3 regions of the Planococcus sp. 11815 genome follow, and region 2 is predicted to be linked to each of the others. Evidence: riboswitches for the same ligand, from Rfam matches in the RefSeq annotation. Region 2 holds a riboswitch; each other region holds the start of a gene.
What was found. A riboswitch is a leader RNA that binds a small molecule or an ion and turns the genes downstream of it on or off. The one in region 2 is predicted to bind lysine.

Region 1 (7,759 bases), 1.5 Mb from region 2:
TGTACTATTGTATCGCTCTCAAATGCCCTCTATACTTTATTCGACAAGCGAACTAAACCTGGGAGGGATTCTATTGAAAATTCATAAACCGTTTTTAAATGTAGCTCTGGCTTCTGCTCTCGTCTTCTCATTTGCGCCGTCCAGTATGGCGCATGATGCACTGGATGGCAGTGATTTGTCGAAAGGGGAGCGTGCCGTTTTTTCCAATGAAGAAATGCTGAATTTAAGCGACGCCAGCATGTCGGGGTCGAAAAATGTCTCGAATTTGACTGAGTCAGCAGCTGTGCAGATTAAGGAATTGGCAGGCGTCCAGAATAACACGGCCGACGTCTACGCGCATAAAGGCTTTGCATATCTCGGAACACACACGGCAAATGGCGGCAACGGCGGGGTCCGCGTCTTTGACTTGAAAGATCCGTCCAATCCGAAAGAAGTGTCGGTTTTCGGCCATGATGATGTAGCTGGAACTTGGCAGGAGAAAGTCATCGTCAAAAGCGTGAACACGGCTGATTTCAAAGGCGATCTGGCAGTGGTCAGCGTGCAGCAAAGAGACCGCCATGCGGATACGGCGGGAGGTTTCCTGCTATATGACGTAACCGATCCACACGCACCGAAAAAGTTAGGCTATTGGGAGACCTATGCGGATACACGTGGAACGCATGAATTGTATTTGACGATGCAAGGCGACCGCGCGCTGGTCTTTGCCTCGAATCCGTATGCTGATATCTACAGCGACGGCGAAGAACACGATTTCCAGATCGTCGATGTTTCCGATCCGGCGAATCCCGAAACGCTGTGGCAGTTCGACCCGCGCAGCCTTCCGGAAGTGCCTGACTCGTTCAACGGCTACAACTGGAACGCGCCGGACGGCAAAACACGCGCTGTCTTCAACCATAGTGTCATCACCGACCATAACGCACAATACGCTTACGTCTCGATGTGGGACCTCGGCACTGTGATTTTCGATATCCAGGATCCGGAGAACCCTGTGTATGTCGGCCGTACTGATTATTCTTCGGAACAGCAAGGAGCGGCCCATTCCGCAGCTCTTGCGAAAGGCGGGAATGTCCTGATCGAAACGCGCGAAGTGTCGACGCCGGTAAGAGCAGGCTATGAAGAATCCTATGGCTATACGCGTATCTTCGATATCAAAGACAAATCGAATCCGAAACTGCTGAGCGAATTCAAAACGGATTTGACGGAAAAAGTGGAAGACGGCCCGACATTTGCCAATACTGTGCATGACCCGAAAGTTCACGGCAATACACTGTACTTGAGCCATTATGCAGGCGGCGTCTACATGGTGGACATCACGGATCCGAGCAATCCTGAGCAGATCGGCCAATATGTGCCGGAACAGGCCGACGTATGGGGCGTGTTCGTCGACCGTAATTACGTGTTGGCATCAGATATGTCACAAGGCTTGAAAGTGCTGCAAAAAGGAAAAGGCGAAAAGCCGAACCCGGCTAAGCATTAATCCATTGAAAAAAGACGATTCCGAAAATCCGGAATCGTCTTTTTTGTGTTTATGGTTTTTCGTAGCGCTGGACATTGTTCTCGTCGATATCGACCGTCTCGCGCTGCACCGTTTCGCTGATGTGTTTCGTCTCCTGGACTTTGCGTTTATGGACGATGATTTCTTCGCTGACGTATTTCACTTTGCGTACTTCCAGACGTTCTTCGATAACTGGAATATGCCAGAGGCCGTCTTTTTCGTACTTCTCAGCGGAATGGCCGCTCGCTTCATACTCCGACAGTTCCTGATTGACTGGCCGGCGTTCGATTTCGACTTCTTCCCGTTCATACGGAACATCCAGTGTCTGTTGTTCTTCGACCGTATTCTTATGGATATCGACACTTCCGGATTCGACCCATTTCTTATCGACCGCTAAGCGTTCTTCGTGAAGTTTCATTTGTTGTTCGTCATTCAAATCAGGCGTTTCGGATTTGGGGTGCTCATCCTGTGCAGGCCCGTTTCCAGATAGGCTGGCTGCGGCGGCATCGAAGTTCTGGTAATTCATGCCGTATTCGCTGTCGACATAAAGAACGATCTTGCCGCTTTGGATTTGCTTGTAATACTCGTCCGCTTCGGAATCGGAGAGGCCCATTTGCTTGAGCGCATCTTTTGTCGGATCTTCGCCGGAAATGAACGATTTGAACTTGTCCATGAAATCGCCCTCATCCGTATTTAAATGGACATCTGTCTGCCCTTGTACCATTTGCAGCTGTTGTCCGTTCAAAGCGACAACATACATATCCTCTTCTTTATATCCCTGTGCTTTCAATTCACCGATCTCATGGATCACTTCCGCCTGCACATCGAATGTGCCGATCAATTTATGGCCGTGTTTTTGCATAATAGCATCCTCCTGTAAGGTCAATGTTTAGCCGTGTCTGCGTTATGGCTTATGTACCCGGAAAGCGAACCGTCGTAAACCTTCGGCAGAGCTTGGCGGCTTCGAATGAAAGTAAAGGAGAAGAAGCTCGAAAATGAAAGAAGAATATAGGAAGTTAAGAAATTACTACTTCTTCATCCGTATAGGAAAAGGCATTTATGCCCACCAAAAAATATTTTCGTAACCCTATTGTAATGTTTGTAAAATATCATATAATTGGAAAAGAAATGAATACATTACAGAATGGGGAAACGATTAACGATGATTTACGGCAAAGTATTGACGACTGCGGCATTGACTGCAGCTTTGGCTTTTGGAGCAGTTTTACCGACTGGGGCAGCTTCTGCGGCTACACTTACTGAAGACAACTCCTACCGCATTTTTGGCAGCGACCGCTACCAGACAAGCCTAGAAGTTTCATGGACAGGGTGGGGAGATGGAGAGGCGGAAACGGTTGTCGTTGCAACGGGCGCTGACTTCCCGGATGCTTTGGCTGCAACACCGCTTGCATCTTTTCATTTAGCTCCACTTCTTTTGACGAAAAAAGATTCTTTGCCTGCAGGATTTGCGGATGAGCTGAAGCGCTTGGGCGCGAAAAACGTTATTTTAATCGGCGGTACTGGAGCGGTCTCTGAAGAAGTCAAAAATGAAATCGCGAAGCTCGGCATTGAAGTAGATCGCATCAGCGGTAAAAGCCGTTACGAAACTGCAGTGAAAATTGCTGAAGAACTAGGAATGGACGAATCTTTATTCGTTACGACTGGCGCAACCTTTGCCGATTCTTTGTCAATCTCCCCAGTAGCAGGTTATATTGAAGAACCGATTCTGTTAGTTCCTGCTTCAGGTACTGTTCCAGCGGTAGTTGCGGACTACATTAAAGCGAATCAACCGGCATTACCGTTCATCATCGGCGGCGAAAAAGCAGTTGCTCCTTCAGTGGAAGCATTGTTCGCGGAAGAACCGATGCGCCTTGCAGGTGTCAGCCGTTATGACACAAACAAAGCAATCAATGATTTCATGTATGAAAATGAGTTGTTCGATGAAACAGCTGAAATCTATATCGCGACGGGTACCAATTTCCCGGATGCATTATCAGGAAGCGCACTCGCTTCACTTTATCCAGATCCGCTTGTATTGACTGCCCCAACCCCTACAGCGGCGTCTAAACAACAAATTCAAGATTATTCGACACCGGATACTTTCCACTATATCCTTGGTGGAGAAAAAGCCGTTTCATCTGACACGTTGAAAAAATTGTTCGCAAAATAATATCGGAAAATGCCTGCCATCCGGCGGGCATTTTTTGTCCTGGAAAATCAAAATGCTATTTCTTGTATCAGATTGTGGGTATAATGAATCTGTTGTACCAAGTCAATCAATCAAGCAATAATTGATGGAGGTTCCAATGGAAAAAGAGATGGCTTTATTCGGTAAACGAGTGGAAGAAGATAAATATATGATTGCCCAACTGATCCAAGAAGAGCGGCTGACGGCATTGCCGAAGGATGTTGTGGAAGAAAACCGTAAATTCTCGGAGCTGGTGCTGGAAGAACGTGCCCGTTTCATTGAATTGCTAGGGAAAGCTATGCAAGACAGCTGCAATGAGGCAAAGAATATGGCGGTGATTACGGAGTGGGGCAATGCGACAGGAAATTTCTTTCTTGACCAGGGCATGACACTGGATGCAGCGCTCGCAGAAACCGGCTTATACCGGAAGCATCTGGCAGCCGTGATCAAAAGTGAAGGCCGCCGCTTGAATATTTCCCCGGAAATAACCTACGACGCGGCGGAATTATTGCATGCGTTGTTGGACCATGCAACGTATGCTTACACGCATGCCTATACGGTTTCCTACCAGAACAACTTGGCGACAGCAAGGCAGGAGTTTCTGGAGTTGTCGGCACCCGTAGTCCCGATCAGCGATTCGGTCGCGATTTTGCCGCTTGTCGGCAGCATTGAAATCGACCGTGCGCATTATATTTTGGAGCGCACGCTATTGTCAGCAAGTGAATTAAAGATCAACACATTGATTGTCGATTTATCAGGGGTCATCCGGGTCGATACGATGGTGGCGGAACAAGTCATTAAAATCATCCAGGCGCTCGGGCTGATCGGCGTCGGAGCGATTTTGACGGGGATCCGTCCAGAGGCGGCGCAATCCTTGACGACATTCGGTGTGGATGTGCGGACATTGAACATCGGCGGCAGCTTGAAGCGTGCCTTGGAGAATGTCTATAATTGAAAAAAGGCTTCGCGGACCCTGAAATGGGTCTGCGAAGCCTTTTTTAATTGGTGACCGCGTCCTGTTTAGCGGACGGCAGGAATTGCTGCAAAGTGGCTGTTTCTTCTTCTGTTAAAGCGAGCATCGGCAAGCGTACGCCGCCGACCGGAACACCTAATAGGTTGAGTGCCGCTTTGACCGGGCTCGGGCTCGGTGCTGCGAACAAAGCTTTCATCGTCGGCAGTAATTTGCGGTGAAGCGCGGCGGCTCCAGCTGTATCGCCTGTGCGGAATAATTTAACCATCTCCTGCATTTCGTTGCCGATGATGTGGGAAGCGACCGAGACGATGCCTGTTCCGCCGATAGAAAGCATCGGCAAGGTCAGGCTGTCATCGCCGCTGTAGACGGCAAAGTCGCTGCTTGTACGTTCGATGATTTCAGAAGCGGCATCCAAATCGCCGCTTGCTTCTTTCACGCAGGTGATATTGTCTATAAGCGACAGGCGGACGATGGTATCGACCGATAGATTGACGACACTGCGGCCCGGAATATTATAGAGCATGACCGGAAGCGTCGTCGCGTTTGCAATCGCTTCAAAATGGCGGTACATGCCTTCCTGGGACGGTTTGTTATAGTAAGGAGTGACGAGCATGACGCCATCGACGCCCGCTTGCTCTGCCTGCTGGGTCAAGGCGACCGATGCGCGCGTGTTGTTTGAGCCGGTGCCCGCGATGATTTTCGCGCGCCCGTCTGCTACGGTGACGACATGGACGAACAGCGCCACTTTTTCGTCTGTCGACAAAGTCGGCGATTCGCCGGTCGTCCCGGCGACAACGATGCCGTCCGAACCGTTATTGATTAGATATTCCACGAGATTTGTTGTTGCCTGAAAATCGATTTCACCGTCTGAGTCAAATGGCGTCGCCATTGCAGTGATCACTTGACCGAATTTCATAGAGAACACACCCTTTTCTAAGTTTTTTTCAAAAGTTAGAGGTGGGGGCCGGTCCGGAGTAAACAAAAAGGCAGCAACGGGGGCCCGTTGCTGCCGTTAGAAACAATGTTTACCAATCGTTCCTGTTCGTCAGATAGCCCTCCATATAGTTTCCTATATGACAGTCCGGCACTTCTTCAGTGCAGAACCAGCGCACAGGAATATGAGCATCCTGCCGCTTCGGCAAATCCCCCTTTCGGCAATCGTCCTAAGAGCTCATACTCCTCGGATTGCGTACTGATGGTTTTTGCGCCTCTATCCTCGCTCCGCTAAGGAAGCAAGAAATTATTGAATTAGCTGTAATATAACAGAAAGGAATGGGAATGGCAAGAGAAAAAGAATTTTTTATTTTGCAAAATGTGGGAATAGTAAGCTGCGGCTTTAATTGATCTCACTGGATAAAAGGAGGCAATCAGATGGACGATCATCAAATGGACCGGCAATTGAATATCCAAACCGGTGGCGAGCAGATGGGCTTTAATGCGTCGATGCATGAGCACCGTTTCGAAGTGACGCCCTATGCGTGGCTGGATAGATTGTTCAAGGCACACCCGCTTAAGGGCAGCGGCAGGCTGGTCGATTTTGGCAGCGGCAAAGGGCGCTTGAACTTTTTTGCGCATCATGTATTCGGGACGCCGTCGGCAGGAGTGGAAGTCGATCCATCGCTTCATGAAGCTTCGCTGCGGAATTTACAGCGCTTTAAGGGGAAGGCGGACATCGAATTCATCAACGGCTACGCGCAGGATTATGAAATCCATCCGGAAGATCGCTGGTTTTATTTTTTCAATCCGTTTTCCGATCCGGTGTTCATGACGGTCATAGACAGGATTTTGGCATCAGTAGCCGATCATCCGCGCGAAGTCGAAGTGATTTTATTTTATCCGGCAATCGAGTATACCGATTTCCTCGAACGCCGCACCGCTTTTGAATTGACCGGTGATATTGAGCTTCCAGTTGAAGCGGAAGATCCGCGCGAACGATTTTTGGTCTACCGCTTGCCGAGATGGGATTAAAGTTTCCGGTGAAACGGGTATAGCTTTATAAAAATGGATGCGGAAAGAGGGTTTCGGTTATGAAATGGAAAGGGCGAGCGGGCAGCAGGAATGTAGAAGACAGGAGAGGGCGCAGTGTTGGTGGGCCGGTTCTTGCCGGCGGCGGGATCGGCGGCTTGCTGATTGTCCTGTTGATCACGTTTCTCGGGGGAGACCCTGGAGCGATACTCGGCGATGGCGGAGGAACTTCTAGTTCGGAACCGTATGTGGCAAGTGAGCGGGAAGAAGAACTGGCCGATTTCGTATCGGTCGTCCTCGCAGATACGGAAGAAGTGTGGGCGGAAGTGTTCGCTGAAGAAGGCATGGAATATGTCGAGCCGACTTTGGTGCTGTTTTCCGGAAGCGTCCAGTCAGCATGCGGCATGGCCGGTGCTGCGACGGGGCCATTTTACTGCCCGGCGGATTCCAAGCTGTATATCGATTTGAGCTTTTACGATGAACTCGAGCGCCAGTTCAACGCACCTGGGGATTTTGCGATGGCGTATGTCGTCGCGCATGAAGTGGGGCATCATGTTCAGAACCTGCTTGGCGTCCTCGGGGATGTCCAGCAGGCGCGCAATCAGCTGAGCGAGACGGAATACAATCAATTGCAAGTACGCCTGGAATTGCAGGCGGATTATTTATCGGGCGTCTGGGCGCATCATGCTCAAGGCATGGGCTATCTGGAAGAAGGGGATTTGGAAGAAGCTTTGAACGCTGCCAGTGCGGTCGGTGACGACACGATCCAGAAACGGACGCGCGGCTACGCCGTTCCGGAAAGCTTCACTCACGGCACATCCGAACAGCGCAAGGAATGGTTCTACAAAGGCTTCCGCGCCGGTGATTTGAATGATGGCAATACGTTTAACGCGCCGGAATTATAAGCTTTCGAAAAGATTGATATTTTGCGCTTGGTGATTCATTATAAAGAATAGACAGTCTTTTTCATCGGCAACCGTAAATGAAGAAGAAATCCTATTCTATGAAGGAAGTACATTCATGACACAAGAAATAATGACGGAAGACAATATTACCCGTCTCGAAGTGGACGGCAAACAATTGATTTTGATCGGCACCGCGCATGTGTCCAAACTGAGCGCAGAGCAAGTAAAGGAAG
Region 2 (7,759 bases):
TAAGAGATGTCAATCCAGCAAGTGTTAGTGATAGGAAGAACAAGAAACCGAACAGCCCGTTCATGCCCGGGAATTCATTGATGATTGCCGGGAACACCACAAACGCGAGCCCTACGCCAGCTGATGCAACATCCGCCACAGCTACACCAGATTGGGTCGCCATGAAACCGAGTACCGCAAACACCCCGATACCTGCCAGCAACTCAAAACTTGAGTTTGCAAAAGCGGTAATGAAAGCATTGTTAGTGATATCCGATTTTTTCGGAAGATAGCTGGAATAAGTAATCATGATTGCAAAAGCAATCGATAGACTGAAGAAAATATGCCCATAGGCCGCAACCCACACGGTTGGATCCATTATGGCGTCGAAATTCGGGCTGAAGAATGCATCCAGTCCGAGCATTGCCCCATCAAGCGTAACCGCACGGATAACGATGATGGTAAAGATGATGACCAAAGTCGGAATGAAAATCCGGTTCGCCATCTCGATTCCTTTTTTAACGCCTGCAAGCAAGATGCCCAGCGTAATGACCCAAACAAGAACTAACGGAATAAAGATTCCCCAGACGATTCCCCCCGTCTCGCCTGGTGACACCGTTAGTTGGAGAAAATCATTGAATAAGAAAGCTTCTGTATCCTCTCCCCATGCCTGATTGAATGAAAACAAGGTATAACGCATTGCCCAAGCAATGATGACTGCGTAATACACCGATATGACGAACGAAACGAATATTGCCCACCAACCGAGCCATTCAGATTTTTTCCCGCTCATTCTAAAGAATGACAATGGCGCTGATCCGCGATAACGATGGCCTATAGTGAATTCCAGAATCAAAATTGGAATCCCGGCAGTTAAAAGTGCGAACAAATAAGGAATTAAGAAAGCTCCACCACCATTTTCATATGCTACATACGGGAATCGCCAAATATTCCCTAAACCTACTGCTGAACCGACCGCCGCCATGATAAAACCGGCTCTCGTTCCCCATGTAGAACGTTCCATTTCTCTTCCCCCTTTGTTGTGAACTTCCAATTTTTTAACAGAAAAATAGGAAGTTTGTTTATATTCAGATTATTTTGGAATCTAAATTTAGTATAACTAGGACCCTGTTCAAAGTAAAGATAATTTCTGAAAATTTTTCAAAAAAACTATTATTACAATAATAAAAAGGCGGAGATAGAATATCTCCGCCTTCCAGATCTTAGTTCTGTTCATGTTTTTCCATTAAGGTTGTACGCTTAGACCAGAAAACGAATAGTATTGCCAAGACAATTGCTACCGCTCCAAGAGCCAAAGGCAAGGAGCCGGTAAAGCCTATGACGATATACCCTACTGCTGCGATCGCTGCAGAGGTCAATGCATAAGGAAGTTGCGTGACAACGTGGTCCATATGGTTGCTTCCTGCGCCTGTCGACGACAGAATTGTCGTGTCCGAGATTGGTGAACAATGGTCTCCGAATACTGCTCCCGCTAATACAGCCGATAAGGAAGCGAGCAATAGTTCAGGTTCTGCTTGGATCATGATCGTGCCGGCAATCGGCAGCAGTATCCCGAAAGAGCCCCAGGAAGTACCAGTCGAAAACGCCATGACGCCAGCCAACAAGAACAATAGGACAGGCAGGATGCTTGTCGGCACATTGCCGCGAGCGACAGCGTCAGCAAGGTAACTCCCTGTTTCCAAAGCGCCGATCAAATAGGTCAGCGACCAGGCGAAGATCAAGATGAAGACAGCTCCCGCCATTGATTGAATCCCTGCCCAGATGCCTCTAGCGATCCAATGCGCTTCCGCTGCTTCGTTGCGCTTGATCTGCAGTGCGTACAAGATGATCGCTGCAAGTGCGCCGACGATTCCGCCTGTGATCAAGGACAAAGGAACATCAGTGTTTTCAAAAATAAGCCAAATGTCAAATACTCTATCGGCATTTACATATCCTGTCCACATCATCGCTGCGACTGTTCCGACGATCAATAACAGGATCGGCAATAACAAATCGCGGACGCGTCCGTGCGAGTGGCTCGGGAAATCTTCTTTCATTTCCCCAGGAATCACTTTATCCGGATTGAACAACTGGCCTTCTGTAATCGCCAGGCGTTCATGTTTTTTCATTTCCCCGAAATCCACATCACGGATTGCGACGAAGAATACGATGGCAAGTGCCGCGATGACGTAGAAGTTCATCGGTGCCATCCACAGGAAAGCTTCCAGCGCCGAATAATCAAGGAAGGTCTGCCCAGCCAAGATCGTTCCGATGATGCCGATGATCGCAGCTCCCCAGCTGGATACGGGAGACACTACACAAATCGGTGCAGCAGTCGAATCGATGAAATAAGCTAGTTTTGCACGCGATACTTTATAACGGTCCGTAATCGGCCGTGCAACTTGCCCGACGGCCAAGGCATTGAAATAATCATCAATGAAAATCAAAATGCCAAGAAATACGGTAACCAATTTCGCCCCTCGGCGTGTTTTGACACGCGCAGATGCCCAATCGGCAAACGCATGGCTGCCTCCAGACAGGCTGACGAATGCTGTAATGACTCCTAGCAGCAATAAGAACAAAATGATGAAGACATTGTAAGCGTTGAAGCCTTCATCCCAAAAAATTACCGCAAATGAAGTAAATAATTCGTTCAAGGCTTCGAGCGGCGCAAACGATGTCAGGATCAACGCAGCTGCCACAATGCCGACGCCGAGCGACAGTAATACACGGCGCGTCAACAGTACCATCGCAATCGCGATGATCGGCGGCAGTATCGAAAAGATTGTGTTTTCCATAATTAGATTTCCTCCTATTCATTTTGATGGTAAGGCTTAGACCAAAAAAGCCGGTTTATCCCATGGATAAACCGGCTTCCTACAATTCGTCTGTGTGCACAAGCATCAAACAACCCTGTAGCTCTCCATCTGCAACTCACTGCAAATGACAGTGGCATTCCTGTTCGAAATGCCCCCAATCGACGCTCCCCTGACCCGGAAACGGTGATTTCGGCAAGCTTCCCTTTCGAATGCGGTCTACGCGGTCAAACTCGCACATTCTACTGATGAAGGCTGCAGCCTCTACCCATCGATATCTAATTCATAAAAAGCATAGCCCAAAAAGCACACGAAATCAACTAACAGTCCATTTTGAATGTTCCTTCTATTTAACGGTTTTCATTCGGAAATAATCACCAAAGACATCACGCAGGAACTCGGGCATGAAATAACTCTTCGGTGCACGCTTCAAGGCAGGGAAAAAATAGCCGAATGTGAACAGGTCGAGCGTCGCGAGCCGGTAGATGCGGTCCGGATCGGCTGGCTTGCCCCTCACCATCAATTGGTGATTGTGCATGTCCATCCCGCTATGGATCATCCGTCCGAATACCGCGCCACGAAAGCCCATGCCTTTGAGCTCAAGTTGCGGCCAGTCTTCGTTCAAGGATTGGAGATAAATTTCCTTTAGTTCCGCGCCGCTGAGATCGATGACGCATGGATTGATCGGATGCGGAAGCATACGGTGGAAATCGTAGCGCGTCATCTCCCCTTGCGGCATATCCTCCATAAAAATGCCGGCATTGAACAATCCGCAATCCGCCGAAGCAAACGACACCAAGGCATCGCCAAACAGCTCTGCCATGGGGGACGGCTTGAACCATTCCGCTTTCAAATGATGGTCATTGTAGAAAACCGTCTCTGCCATTTGCTGCTTGCCGACACCGACCAAGTAGTCATTGAACCCTTTATCGGCTTCTGGCAACTGGTCGGTCTCGATCACTTCCGCTGTCATCTTGCGTGTCGCGATATCAATTTCAATATGGCCGATATAATAGCCGAACTTGCCGGCAGCACCAAGCAAGGTCCCGCTGATTTCTTTTCCTTGGTGGAATAAATGATGGGTATGCGCCCCCAAGATAATATCGAGTTCGGGGCATTCTGCTGCTAACAGTTCATCTTCCCTGATGCCAAGATGAGACATGCAAATGAGAAAATCGACCGACCCGCGGATTTCCGCGGCCTCACGCTTGATCGCTTCTCTGCCGCTCGTCACTTGCCAGCCGAGACGTCGGTAAAACGGTGTGAACTCTGCCGTTGCAGCAACAAGCCCGATTTTCACTCCGTCATTCGTCACGATAATCTGATTTGCGCTTGCCCATTCCGGCTGCCTGCCGTCTAAGTCCAATAAATTAGCGACAACGACAGAAAAATCAGCCTGCACATACAATTCGTCCAGTTCTGCTTTGGACAGCGTAATCCCTTCGTTATTGCCGATGGTCACTGCATCATAACCGGCTTCATTGAGCAACTGGACATTGCCTTTGCCAGCCGTGCCTTCTGTAAAAGGATGTGAGCGGTCAGCGTGGTCCCCGATATCGAGCACCAAACACACATCGCCCGCTTCTTCATGCCAGCGCCTGCGCTCCGTCAGCAAGGATTGGATACGGGGCCAGTGCGCAAAATGGCTATGCAGGTCGTTCGTATGATAAATATGGATGATTTCACTCATGTCAAACACCTCATTATGAACTGAAAATTCCTTCGTAAATCGAGCGGAGCCCGAGTAATAATAATGCGAGCCGCAGCACGACAACCAGAGTCTCGGATTTGATGCTGCGGTTCAGCCTAGCCCCGATCTTCGCTCCAATATATGCTGAAGGGATGATGGCCAAGGTATAGATCCACGGGACATTACCGAGTGAAATATGCGTGATGGAATTGACGATGGCTGACAGAAAGACCATCAGCATCGACGTTCCAACGGCTACGTGAGGCGGAAATAAAAATAGCAGGATCATGGCCGGAACGAGGATCGAACCGCCGCCGATGCCGAATAGCCCGGATGCAAAGCCGATGAAGAAAGTCAATGCGAGCGCGAACCATATCGGATAGCCGTAGACGTATTCTTGATCGGTTTTGCGGTCATAGAAACTTTGCTTTTTGCCGTTATCGACAAACCAGCTCACTGCCTTCAAGCGATCCCTGAGCAACAGGAGCAGCGATAAGAACACCAATAGCAGGCCAAAATATAATTGAAAGGACGGTACATCAAGACTGCGGTTGACGAATGCGCCTAAAATGGTTCCAGGCGCACTGCCAAGAAAGAAAATGAAACCGCTCCGGTAATCGACAGTGCCCACTTTCATGTAGGCAATCGTCGAAGACAAACCGGTGAAAATCATCATGACGACCGAAAGCCCGACAATCTGTTGAGGGGATAAGTCTGGAAACAAGCTGACTGAAGAGCTGAGGAACAGCAGCACAGGCACCAAGATGACGCCTCCGCCAAGGCCGATGAGCGCTCCGACGATCCCTGAAGCAAGCCCGGTCACTAGAAGGATCACAAATACCATCAGAACCCGCCTTCGAACAGGTCAAGTTGTTTCGGGGACAATCCCTCAAAATGCAAACCGTTCAAATCCTGGAACTGTTTCGCATCCCCCGCCGCATGACCGCCTGAATTATTGTTGAAAATCACATATACCTGCTCTGCCTGTTGTTCAAGACGCTTCACGGCCCGGCTGATCTCTTCTAGTTCCTCACGGTTATAATCGTATAGATAGCGCACTTCCCGCCATTTTTCGGCATTTCCGGGATTCAGCCAGCCGTGGACATTGCGCCCGTGCAGACGCAGCAGCACTTTGTCTTTGCGGCTGGACTCGGGGACAAGCGGAATGGAGCCATCCCCTGCCTGCGGCTCATCGCAGACCGAATGGATCAATCCGTGTTCGCGAAGAAATTCCAGCGTCTTTTCTTTCATGCCGTCCGCATACCATGACTGATGGCGGAATTCGATCGCCAAGTCAAATTCTTGCAGCTCCGCGATGATCGCGCGTATTTCATCGACATGATCTTTCTGGCAGTCGAACCAGGGTGGAAATTGCAATAGCACCATGGCTAGCTTCCCTGCTTCTTTAAGCGGCCTGACAGACAACCTGTAAGCTTCGAACATCTCCTCGCGGGTGGCGAATGGATTCTCCCCGCGCTGATGCCCGGTCATGCCTTGATAAGCTTTTACGACGAACTGGAAATTGTCCGGCGTCTCGCGAATCCATTTGCTGATATTGCGCTCAGGCTGGACTGCATAAAATGAAGAATCCAGTTCCACAATCGGAAAATGCGCACTGTAATCGACCAATTTATCTTTTTGTTTCGACCCGGGGCTATACACATCTGGATAATCTCCCCAGCCCGTCAATCCAACATAAATCATCGCCCTGCCTCCATTTTCGTTATTATTTTATGATAGCATAGAACAAAACAGGCGTCCTTTTTGAGATTCGCTGAAGCACGCCAGGCGAAGCTCCCTATTTCGCACATGGTTACAATCACATATCAAGCCATTCTTTAGGAGGTTTTTGGAAATGAAAAAACCATGGAACACAGAGGCTCTTATCTCAAGCTTTGAGGACCATCGCAACCCGGAGCTTGCCGCTCCGATGGCCGCTTATATGAAACACAACTTCCCATTTTTAGGAATCCAGAAACCTCTGCGTACTGCGTTAATGAAAGAGCAGCTATCCACATATCTCCTCCCTGAAAAAGCACAATTGAAGTCCATTGTCCAAGCACTGTACGCACTGCCGGAACGCGAATTTCATTACGCAGCCATCGAATTGCTGGAACAAGCAAAAAAGGAACTGACTCCAGACGACTTGCCGTTTTTGCGCCTGCTGGTCGAATCCAATTCCTGGTGGGACACTGTTGATGCCATCGCCCCCAAACTCGTCGGTCATATTGTGTTGCTTGACCGAACAACCACTGCCCCGCTCCTTGTTGAGTGGGCACATGCAGAAAACTTATGGACCCAGCGCGCTGCAATTTTGCACCAACTGAAATTCAAGCAACAGACCGACACGGAAATGCTCGGCTCCATCATCTCTCTACATGCCGAATCCCGCGAATTCTTCATCCAAAAATCCATCGGCTGGGCTTTGAGGGAATACGCAAAAACCGATCCCATGTGGGTCTTGGACTTCGTCTCTGCCCATACGCTTCAGCCACTGAGCAAGCGGGAAGCTCTAAAACACATAAAAAAATAAGCTTCGGCATCCATGAAGAGACGCCAAAGCTTATTTTTTTAATTGGGCTGCAGGCTCTTAGAACAACCCGCCGAGCCCGCCGCCGCCGATTTTGGATTTAGCGAGATCCATCAATTCGTTCTTTTCGTTTTCATCGATTTTGCCGTCGTCGTATGCTTGCTTGACTTGAGTGATGATTTCTTTCGCTTCTCCCATGTCAGCGTTGCTGATTTTCTCTTTTAATGCATCAAAAGTTTGGCTCATTAGAAAAATCCCTCCTCAATTTTTTGCTTCATCCTTTGTATACCCTTAGGAAAAAGAGTAAAACGAAATTTATACAAATGAGGAAATCCACTCCTCCTAACCGGCATAAAAAATCCCCGGCATTTTCCATGCCGGGGATTGATTGATTGATTAACCGATTGAACCTTCCATCTCGAACTTGATGAGACGGTTCATTTCGACTGCATACTCCATCGGCAATTCTTTAGTGAATGGCTCGATGAAGCCCATGACGATCATTTCTGTCGCTTCCTGTTCAGAAACGCCACGGCTCATCAGATAGAACAATTGCTCTTCAGAGACTTTCGATACTTTCGCTTCGTGTTCAAGCGAAACGTTATCGTTCATGATCTCGTTGTAAGGAATTGTATCGGATGTCGACTGGTTGTCCATGATCAACGTATCGCATTCGATGTTCGAACGTGCGCCGTCCGCTTTGCGGCCGAAGTGCACGATTCCGCGGTAAGAAACTTTCCCGCC
Region 3 (7,759 bases), 190 kb from region 2:
GCTATCTTCATCCGCCCGATCTATTCCGGTAAAGCATTTGAAAAAGTGAAACTGAAAGAAGACGGTGTTGTCTTCATTACAGTACGTCCAAATAACATCGCTCCGCTTGAGCGCGAAGAACGTTCTGGCGATGTATCGAGCTTGTCGGTCGATATCACGAACTTGCGCACGATCATCAAAAACGTCGTCCGCAAATCCGCAGAAGGCGTAGACCTTTCGGAAGCGAAAGTCATCATTGCTGGCGGACGCGGCGTCAAGAGTAAAGACGGATTCGAGCCTTTGCAAGAACTGGCTGACCTTCTTGGCGGCGCAGTCGGAGCATCACGCGGCGCATGTGACGCAGATTACTGCGATTATTCCTTGCAGATCGGACAGACAGGGAAAGTCGTTACACCTGATCTCTACATCGCAGCGGGAATTTCCGGAGCGATCCAGCACATGGCAGGGATGTCCAACTCCAAAGTCATCGTTGCGATCAATAAAGACCCAGAAGCGAACATCTTCAAAGTAGCAGACTACGGAATCGTCGGAGACCTATTCGACGTCATCCCGTTGCTTACAGAAGAATTCAAGAAAGTCATGTAATCACAGCAGCCCGCAATGTAGCGGGCTGTTTTTTGTCTGTAACTGGAGATGGAGCGAAAGGGGCCGACTCCTGCGGAAAAAGTGGGTTTGAGAGACTCGGGAATGAGCGTAGCGAATGAGGAGGCTCGATGCCCACTCAATCACGGGCAGTGTATACCGCGACATCCTGTCGCATACACTGCATGACTTGCATCCTGCGAGCCTAAAGCGTGCCCCTGTAGCGGAATCTCTCAGTCTTTAAATACATTGACTACATCAAATCCAGGCAGTTTAACGCCAACAACAGCCGGGTATGGAAGGACTAGGCAAATAAATAGCTAGCGTAAATCACGTCTGCTATAATCGAAATATAGTTTGGTTATCACTTAAGGAGGAATTATACATGGCAATCGTTAAAGGAACAGATCAGAATTTCAAACAGGAAGTTTCAGAAGGTCTCGTATTGGTAGACTTTTGGGCAGCATGGTGCGGGCCTTGTAAAATGATCGCTCCAGTTCTTGAAGAACTTGATGCAGACATGGACGACAAAGTGAAAATCGTGAAATTGGATGTTGATGAAAACCAACAGACAGCTAGCGAATACGGTATCATGTCCATCCCGACACTTCTTTTGATGAAAAACGGCGAAACAGTCGATAAAGTTGTCGGCTTCCGTCCAAAAGAAGCTTTGGCTGAATTGGTTGAAAAACACGCATAATTCCAAAACCGGGTCCCATTCGTGGAACCCGGTTTTTTAAATAGGGTGAGGAAATGAAAAATGAAATGATTCAACATAAATTGGCAGTTTTGCCGGACCAGCCTGGCTGCTATTTGATGAAGGACCGCCAAGGGACAGTCATCTATGTCGGCAAGGCGAAAGTGTTGAAGAACCGTGTGCGTTCCTATTTCACTGGCAGCCACGATACGAAAACACAGCGCCTGGTCAATGAAATCGAGGACTTTGAATACATTGTCACCTCTTCCGACAAAGAAGCATTGATCCTTGAATTGAACTTGATCAAAAAGCATGACCCGAAATACAATATCCGGCTGAAAGACAATAAGACTTATCCGTATTTGAAAATCACGGGCGAACGCCATCCGAAATTGGTCATCACGAGACAGGTCAAAAAAGACAAAGGGAAATATTTTGGCCCTTATCCGAACGCCTATGCAGCAAGCGAGACGAAGAAGCTGCTGGACCGTTTGTATCCGCTCCGCAAATGCCATACGATGCCGGACCGCGTCTGCCTCTATTACCATCTCGGGCAATGCCTCGCGCCTTGCGTCAAACCGGTAGAGAAGGATACGTACCGTGAAATGATCGACGGCATCAGCCGGTTCTTAAACGGCGGCTTCCGCGAAGTGAAGCAGGAGCTGACCGAGAAGATGAGCGAAGCGGCGGAGAACCTGGAGTTCGAACGGGCAAAAGAATACCGCGACCAGATCAGCCACATTGAATCGGTCATGGAAAAACAGAAAATGGCCATGAACGATTTCACCAACCGCGACGTCTTTGCTTACGCTGTCGATAAAGGCTGGATGTGCGTGCAAGTATTTTTCGTGCGCCAAGGAAAGCTGATCGAGCGCGAAGTGTCGATGTTCCCGTTGTACCGCGACCCGGAAGAAGAGTTCTTGACCTTCCTCGGCCAATTCTATGAAAAGCCGGATCATATCAAACCGAATGAAATCCTGTTGCCGGAAGCGGAAGATGAGGAATTCCTGAAAGAATGGCTCGGCGCGAAAGTGCTCGTCCCGCAGCGCGGCAAGAAAAAAGATTTGGTCTTGCTTGCGCGCAAGAATGCGGAAATTGCCATCAAGGAGAAATTCCAGCTGCTCGAGCGCCAGGAAGAACGCACGGTCGGTGCCTGCAACGAATTGGGCGAAGCGATGAACATCCACACGCCGCTGCGCATCGAAGCATTCGATAACTCCCATATCCAAGGGGCGGATGCCGTGTCTGCGATGGTCGTCTTCATCGACGGGAAACCGTCAAAAAAAGATTACCGGAAATACAAAACCCGCTCCGCGCAGAAGCCCGATGATTATGCGGCTATGCGTGAAGTGGTCCGCAGGCGCTACAGCCGCGTGCTGAAGGACGGCTTGCCGCTGCCCGACTTGATCATTATCGATGGGGGCAAAGGCCAAATCGAATCGGCGCGCGAAATCGTTGAAGACGAACTCGGGCTCGATATCCCGATTGCAGGACTTGCAAAGGACGCCAAGCACCAAACGTCCCAGTTGTTGTATGGCAATCCAGTTGAAATGGTGGAACTCAAACGCACAAGTGAAGCGTTTTATTTATTGCAACGCATTCAAGACGAAGTCCACCGCTTTGTCATCACGTTCCACCGCCAATTGCGCGGCAAGAATTCGATTCAATCCGCTTTGGACGGTTTGCAAGGCGTCGGCCCGAAACGCAAGCAGCAATTGCTCAAGCATTTCGGCTCCGTCCGGAAAATCAAGGAAGCGAACGCCGGCGAGATCCAGCAGGCCGGTATTCCTGAGAAGCTGGCCGTGGAAATCGAACGGCATTTCAAAGAACAGCCGTTGCAACAGGAATAACTTCGTGGTATTGTAATAACACAATTGAATCACTTGTAAAAAGTGATGATAGAGGAGCGGACGTCAATAGTAAGCATCCCGAGATTTGCAGAATCTGTGAAGGATGCCAAAAGGGACGCCCGCCGAAGTTTACGCGCACTGCTTGCGTGTATGCTGGTCCTGCATTTAAGAGATGCAGGGCTGTCAGAGTTTGACTCTGGAGGGCTATCTCACATGGACGTTTGAAATCGTACATGAGAAGAGAGGTAGCTTGCCAGGCAATCGGCGAGTTGCCTCTTTTTTGTTGAGGGCCACTTATCTTAAGTGGGAGTGAAGAGAATGACAACAATCGTAATGAAATTCGGCGGGACGTCCGTGGCGTCTCCGGAGAAAATCGTGGGCGTAGCAAGACGCGCCATCCAGGAAAAACAACAAGGCAAGCGCGTCGTCATCGTCGTCTCGGCGATGGGCAAAACGACAGACACGTTGCTTGGACTTGCGGGAGAGATTTCCGCAGAGCCGCCAAAGCGTGAAATGGACATGCTGCTTGCGACCGGTGAACAAGTGACCATTTCGCTGTTGGCGATGGCGTTCAAAAAACTCGGGCATGATGCCTTGAGTTTCACAGGCTGGCAGGCGGGCATCGAAACGGAATCCGTCCCACGCAATGCGCGCATCGAAACGATCCATACACAGCGTTTGGAAGAGGCCCTCGACCTCGGACTGTTCTGCGTGGTCGCAGGGTTCCAGGGCGTCGACAAGAACGGCAATATCACGACGCTTGGCCGCGGCGGGTCCGATACGACCGCTGTCGCACTGGCGGCTGCGCTCGGTGCTGAAAAATGTGAGATCTACACGGATGTTGACGGAGTTTACACTTCCGATCCACGTTATGTCACAGGCGCCCGCAAACTTGAACAGATTTCATACGACGAAATGCTCGAATTGGCCAATCTCGGGGCGGGAGTCCTTCATCCGCGAGCCGTGGAATTCGCCAAGAACAATCAAGTGCCCCTCTCTGTAAGGGCCAGCTACTCGGATGAACCGGGGACTATCATTCAAGAGGTGATCACTGTGGAAAAAAATCTAATCGTGCGCGGCGTGGCATTCGAAAAAGACATCGCCCGCATCACTGTCAGTTATACGAAGCCATTCAACGGGTCGCTTTCCAATATCTTCACGAGTCTTGCGGATCACTTGATCGATGTCGATATCATCGTGCAAAGCATCATTGAGGAGTTTCCGCCGTCTGTTTCTTTTTCAATCAAAGAAGACAGCCTGGCAGAAGCCCAGCGCGTCTTGTCGGAAGCGCAAGAAAAAATTGGCTATAACTCCATCGATATCGAAACCGGCTTGGCAAAAGTATCGATTGTCGGCTCCGGCATGGTGTCGAATCCCGGCGTCGCGGCAAAAATGTTCGATATTCTCCGCGCGCAGGATGTGCCGGTGAAAATGGTCAGCACTTCCGAAATCAAAGTCTCTGTCGTCGTGCCGGCTAGTGAAATGGAACGTTCAGCAAATGCGCTCCACGATGCATACGGACTGACGCCAGCGTCTGTCAGATAAGCCAAAAGCCCAGCCTAGCTGGGCTTTTTTGAATTACCGAAAGTTTGTGCAAAAATTCACAATTTGTTCAAATTTGAAATCTTGCCTGCACGGTCCTATATGAGCTTATAAAACCTCGAAACAGATGCCTGTATCTCGCCTGTTTCGAAATGAAAATATAGCTTTTCATGAATTCTTTCCTATTTAATATCCGCAAAAACCTTCGCAGACCCTAGACTGGATGCGCTTAAAAAGGTTTCCTTGCCTTGACGCTCCTAGAGGGGGGGAGTACAATAAATATGTCATATTCTTGTACATGATGCTTACAGCAACGTGAATATGTTTTCCTGATATAGGAAAGCTTTACGCTGCCAACTAATGTTTTTGAGGGGGGTAAAATTTTTGGATAACAATCGTGAATTTTTAATGCGCAGGCTGCACTCTTTACTCGGGGTCATTCCAATCGGATTGTTCTTGACGCAGCATTTGATCGTCAACCATTTCGCTACGCAAGGCGTGGAAGCGTTTAACCAAGCTGCCCACTTCATGGCAAATCTTCCATTCGTCATCTTCCTGGAGATTTTCGTCATCTACTTGCCGCTCATGTATCATGCTTTCTACGGATTATACATAGCGTTCACAGCGAAAAACAACCCGGGGCATTACAGCTACATGCGCAACATTTTATTCGTTGCCCAGCGTTACACCGGGATTTTCCTTGTGGTCTTTATCGCATGGCACGTGTTTGAGACAAGATTCCAAGTTGCGATTGGTGCAGCAGAGGCAGATTTCAACATGATGGAAAACATCCTGTCAAATCCGTTCATGTTCGCCTTCTACGTAGTAGGTGTCCTGTCCGCGACGTTCCACTTGGCGAACGGATTGTGGTCTTTCTTTGTAACGTGGGGAATCACGGTTTCAGAGAAAGCACAGCGCTACTCAACTTACTTCACACTTCTAGTCTTTATTGTATTATCGATCATTGGTATCAGAGCATTGTTTGCATTCGTTTAAGGATGTCCCAAACATTGGTGAATTAAAAGAGGAGTGAACACTACAATGGCGAAAGGCAAAATTTCTATCGTCGGTGGGGGCCTAGCTGGCCTAATGGCAGCGATCAAAGTTGCCGAAGCAGGAGCACCTGCCGATCTATTTTCCATCGTTCCAGTTAAACGGTCTCACTCTGTGTGCGCACAGGGCGGCATTAACGGAGCGGTGAATACAAAAGGTGAAGGGGATTCCCCGGCAATTCACCTAGATGACACCGTTTACGGCGGTGACTTCCTAGCTAACCAAAGACCGGTCAAAGCGATGGCCGACGCAGCACCTGGCATCATCCGCCTGCTTGACCGCATGGGCGTCATGTTCAACCGTACGCCTGAAGGGCTTCTTGACTTCCGTCGTTTCGGCGGCACGATGCACCACAGAACGGCATTTGCCGGCGCGACAACGGGCCAGCAATTGCTATATGCACTTGATGAGCAAGTCCGCCGCTATGAAGTTGCAGGCTTGATCACGAAATATGAAGGCTGGGAATTCCTGGGCCTCGTCATCGACGATGAAGGCGTTTCACGAGGAATCACTGCACAGAACTTGACGACAATGGAGATCAAATCGTTCCGTTCGGATGCCGTCATCATGGCAACTGGCGGACCGGGGATTATCTTCGGGAAATCCACAAACTCTGTCATCAACACAGGTTCTGCTGCGTCAATCGTATATCAGCAAGGCGCTTATTATGCGAACGGCGAATTCATCCAAATCCACCCAACAGCGATCCCTGGCGACGACAAGCTCCGCTTGATGTCAGAATCTGCACGCGGTGAAGGCGGGCGGATCTGGACGTATAAAGACGGCAAGCCTTGGTACTTCCTGGAAGAGAAATATCCTGCATACGGAAACTTGGTCCCACGTGATATCGCAACACGCGAAATCTTCGACGTGTGCGTTAACCAAAAACTCGGCATCAACGGCGAGAATATGGTGTACTTGGACCTTTCCCATAAAGATTCGAAAGAACTCGACATCAAACTGGGCGGCATCATCGAAATCTATGAGAAATTCACAGGCGACGATCCGCGTAAAGTACCGATGAAGATTTTCCCGGCAGTCCACTATTCCATGGGCGGGCTATGGGTTGACGATCATCAGATGACGAATATTCCTGGCGTTTTGGCAGCAGGCGAATGTGATTATTCCCAGCACGGTGCGAACCGTCTAGGCGCAAACTCGCTCCTGTCAGCTATCTACGGCGGCATGGTCGCAGGACCGAATGCCCTTGAGTATGTCAAAGGCTTGGAAGTTCTTGCAGAAGACTTGCCAAACGATATTTACGCTAAGCACGAAGCTGAAGAGCAGCGTAAATGGGATGAGATCTTGGCGCTTGACGGAACTGAAAATGCTTACGTCTTGCACAAGGAACTTGGCGAATGGATGACGGACAACGTGACGGTCGTACGCTATAATGACCGCCTCGAAGAAACAGACCGCAAAATCCAGGAGCTTCTTGAACGCTTTAACCACATCAGCATGACGGATACGCAACTTTGGAGCAACCAAGGCGCAATGTTTACCCGCCAGCTGAAAAATATGCTACATTTAGCACGTGTCATCACGATCGGTGCGTTGAAACGCAACGAAAGCCGCGGCGCACATTACAAGCCGGAATTCCCGGAACGTAATGACGAGGAATTCCTGAAGACGACTATGGCGAAATTCAATGGTTATGATGCGCCGATCTTCCATTATGAAGAAGTCGACACTGGCTTGATCCCGCCACGCAAACGCGACTATTCCGCGAAAGCATAGCAATAAGAAGGGAGCTAATTTACCATGGGTGAAGCAGCAAAAACGGTTATTTTCGAAATCGAACGCCAGAACTCTACGGACGAAAGCTCGTACTGGGAAAAGTTCGAATTGCCATATCGCGCCAACATGAACGTCATTTCCGCATTGATGGAAATCCGACGCAACCCGGTCAACATGGACGGGAAGAAAACAACTCCAGTCAACTGGGACATGAACTGCCTTGAGGAAGTTTGTGGCGCATGTTCTATGGTCATCAACGGCAAAGCACGCCAGTCGTGTACAGCTCTTGTCGATCAGC

Region 1: linked by a shared signal. The riboswitch ahead of dapA (4-hydroxy-tetrahydrodipicolinate synthase) and the one ahead of M1Q06_RS06070 (Na+/H+ antiporter NhaC family protein) in region 2 are both predicted to bind lysine.
Region 3: linked by a shared signal. The riboswitch ahead of M1Q06_RS07060 (aspartate kinase) and the one ahead of M1Q06_RS06070 (Na+/H+ antiporter NhaC family protein) in region 2 are both predicted to bind lysine.

The regions. Positions count from the first base shown of each region.
Region 1 covers NZ_CP096991.1:2,975,466-2,983,224, reverse strand. The annotation lists gene M1Q06_RS14945 (LVIVD repeat-containing protein) at 74-1,477, shown strand; gene M1Q06_RS14940 (DUF2382 domain-containing protein) at 1,527-2,357, opposite strand; gene M1Q06_RS14935 (cell wall-binding repeat-containing protein) at 2,640-3,665, shown strand; gene M1Q06_RS14930 (STAS domain-containing protein) at 3,802-4,638, shown strand; gene dapA (4-hydroxy-tetrahydrodipicolinate synthase) at 4,682-5,572, opposite strand; lysine riboswitch at 5,699-5,877, opposite strand; gene M1Q06_RS14920 (SAM-dependent methyltransferase) at 6,028-6,624, shown strand; gene ypfJ (KPN_02809 family neutral zinc metallopeptidase) at 6,684-7,526, shown strand; gene M1Q06_RS14910 (TraB/GumN family protein) at 7,657-7,759, shown strand, end outside.
Region 2 covers NZ_CP096991.1:1,188,695-1,196,453, reverse strand. The annotation lists gene M1Q06_RS06075 (sodium-dependent transporter) at 1-1,003, opposite strand, end outside; gene M1Q06_RS06070 (Na+/H+ antiporter NhaC family protein) at 1,203-2,777, opposite strand; lysine riboswitch at 2,888-3,070, opposite strand; gene M1Q06_RS06065 (bifunctional metallophosphatase/5'-nucleotidase) at 3,142-4,485, opposite strand; gene M1Q06_RS06060 (sulfite exporter TauE/SafE family protein) at 4,499-5,329, opposite strand; gene M1Q06_RS06055 (DUF72 domain-containing protein) at 5,329-6,189, opposite strand; gene M1Q06_RS06050 (DNA alkylation repair protein) at 6,341-7,018, shown strand; gene M1Q06_RS06045 (hypothetical protein) at 7,076-7,261, opposite strand; gene sufB (Fe-S cluster assembly protein SufB) at 7,412-7,759, opposite strand, start outside.
Region 3 covers NZ_CP096991.1:1,377,393-1,385,151, forward strand. The annotation lists gene M1Q06_RS07045 (electron transfer flavoprotein subunit alpha/FixB family protein) at 1-585, shown strand, start outside; gene trxA (thioredoxin) at 968-1,282, shown strand; gene uvrC (excinuclease ABC subunit UvrC) at 1,336-3,129, shown strand; lysine riboswitch at 3,171-3,344, shown strand; gene M1Q06_RS07060 (aspartate kinase) at 3,448-4,674, shown strand; gene M1Q06_RS07065 (succinate dehydrogenase cytochrome b558 subunit) at 5,056-5,667, shown strand; gene sdhA (succinate dehydrogenase flavoprotein subunit) at 5,713-7,461, shown strand; gene sdhB (succinate dehydrogenase iron-sulfur subunit) at 7,486-7,759, shown strand, end outside.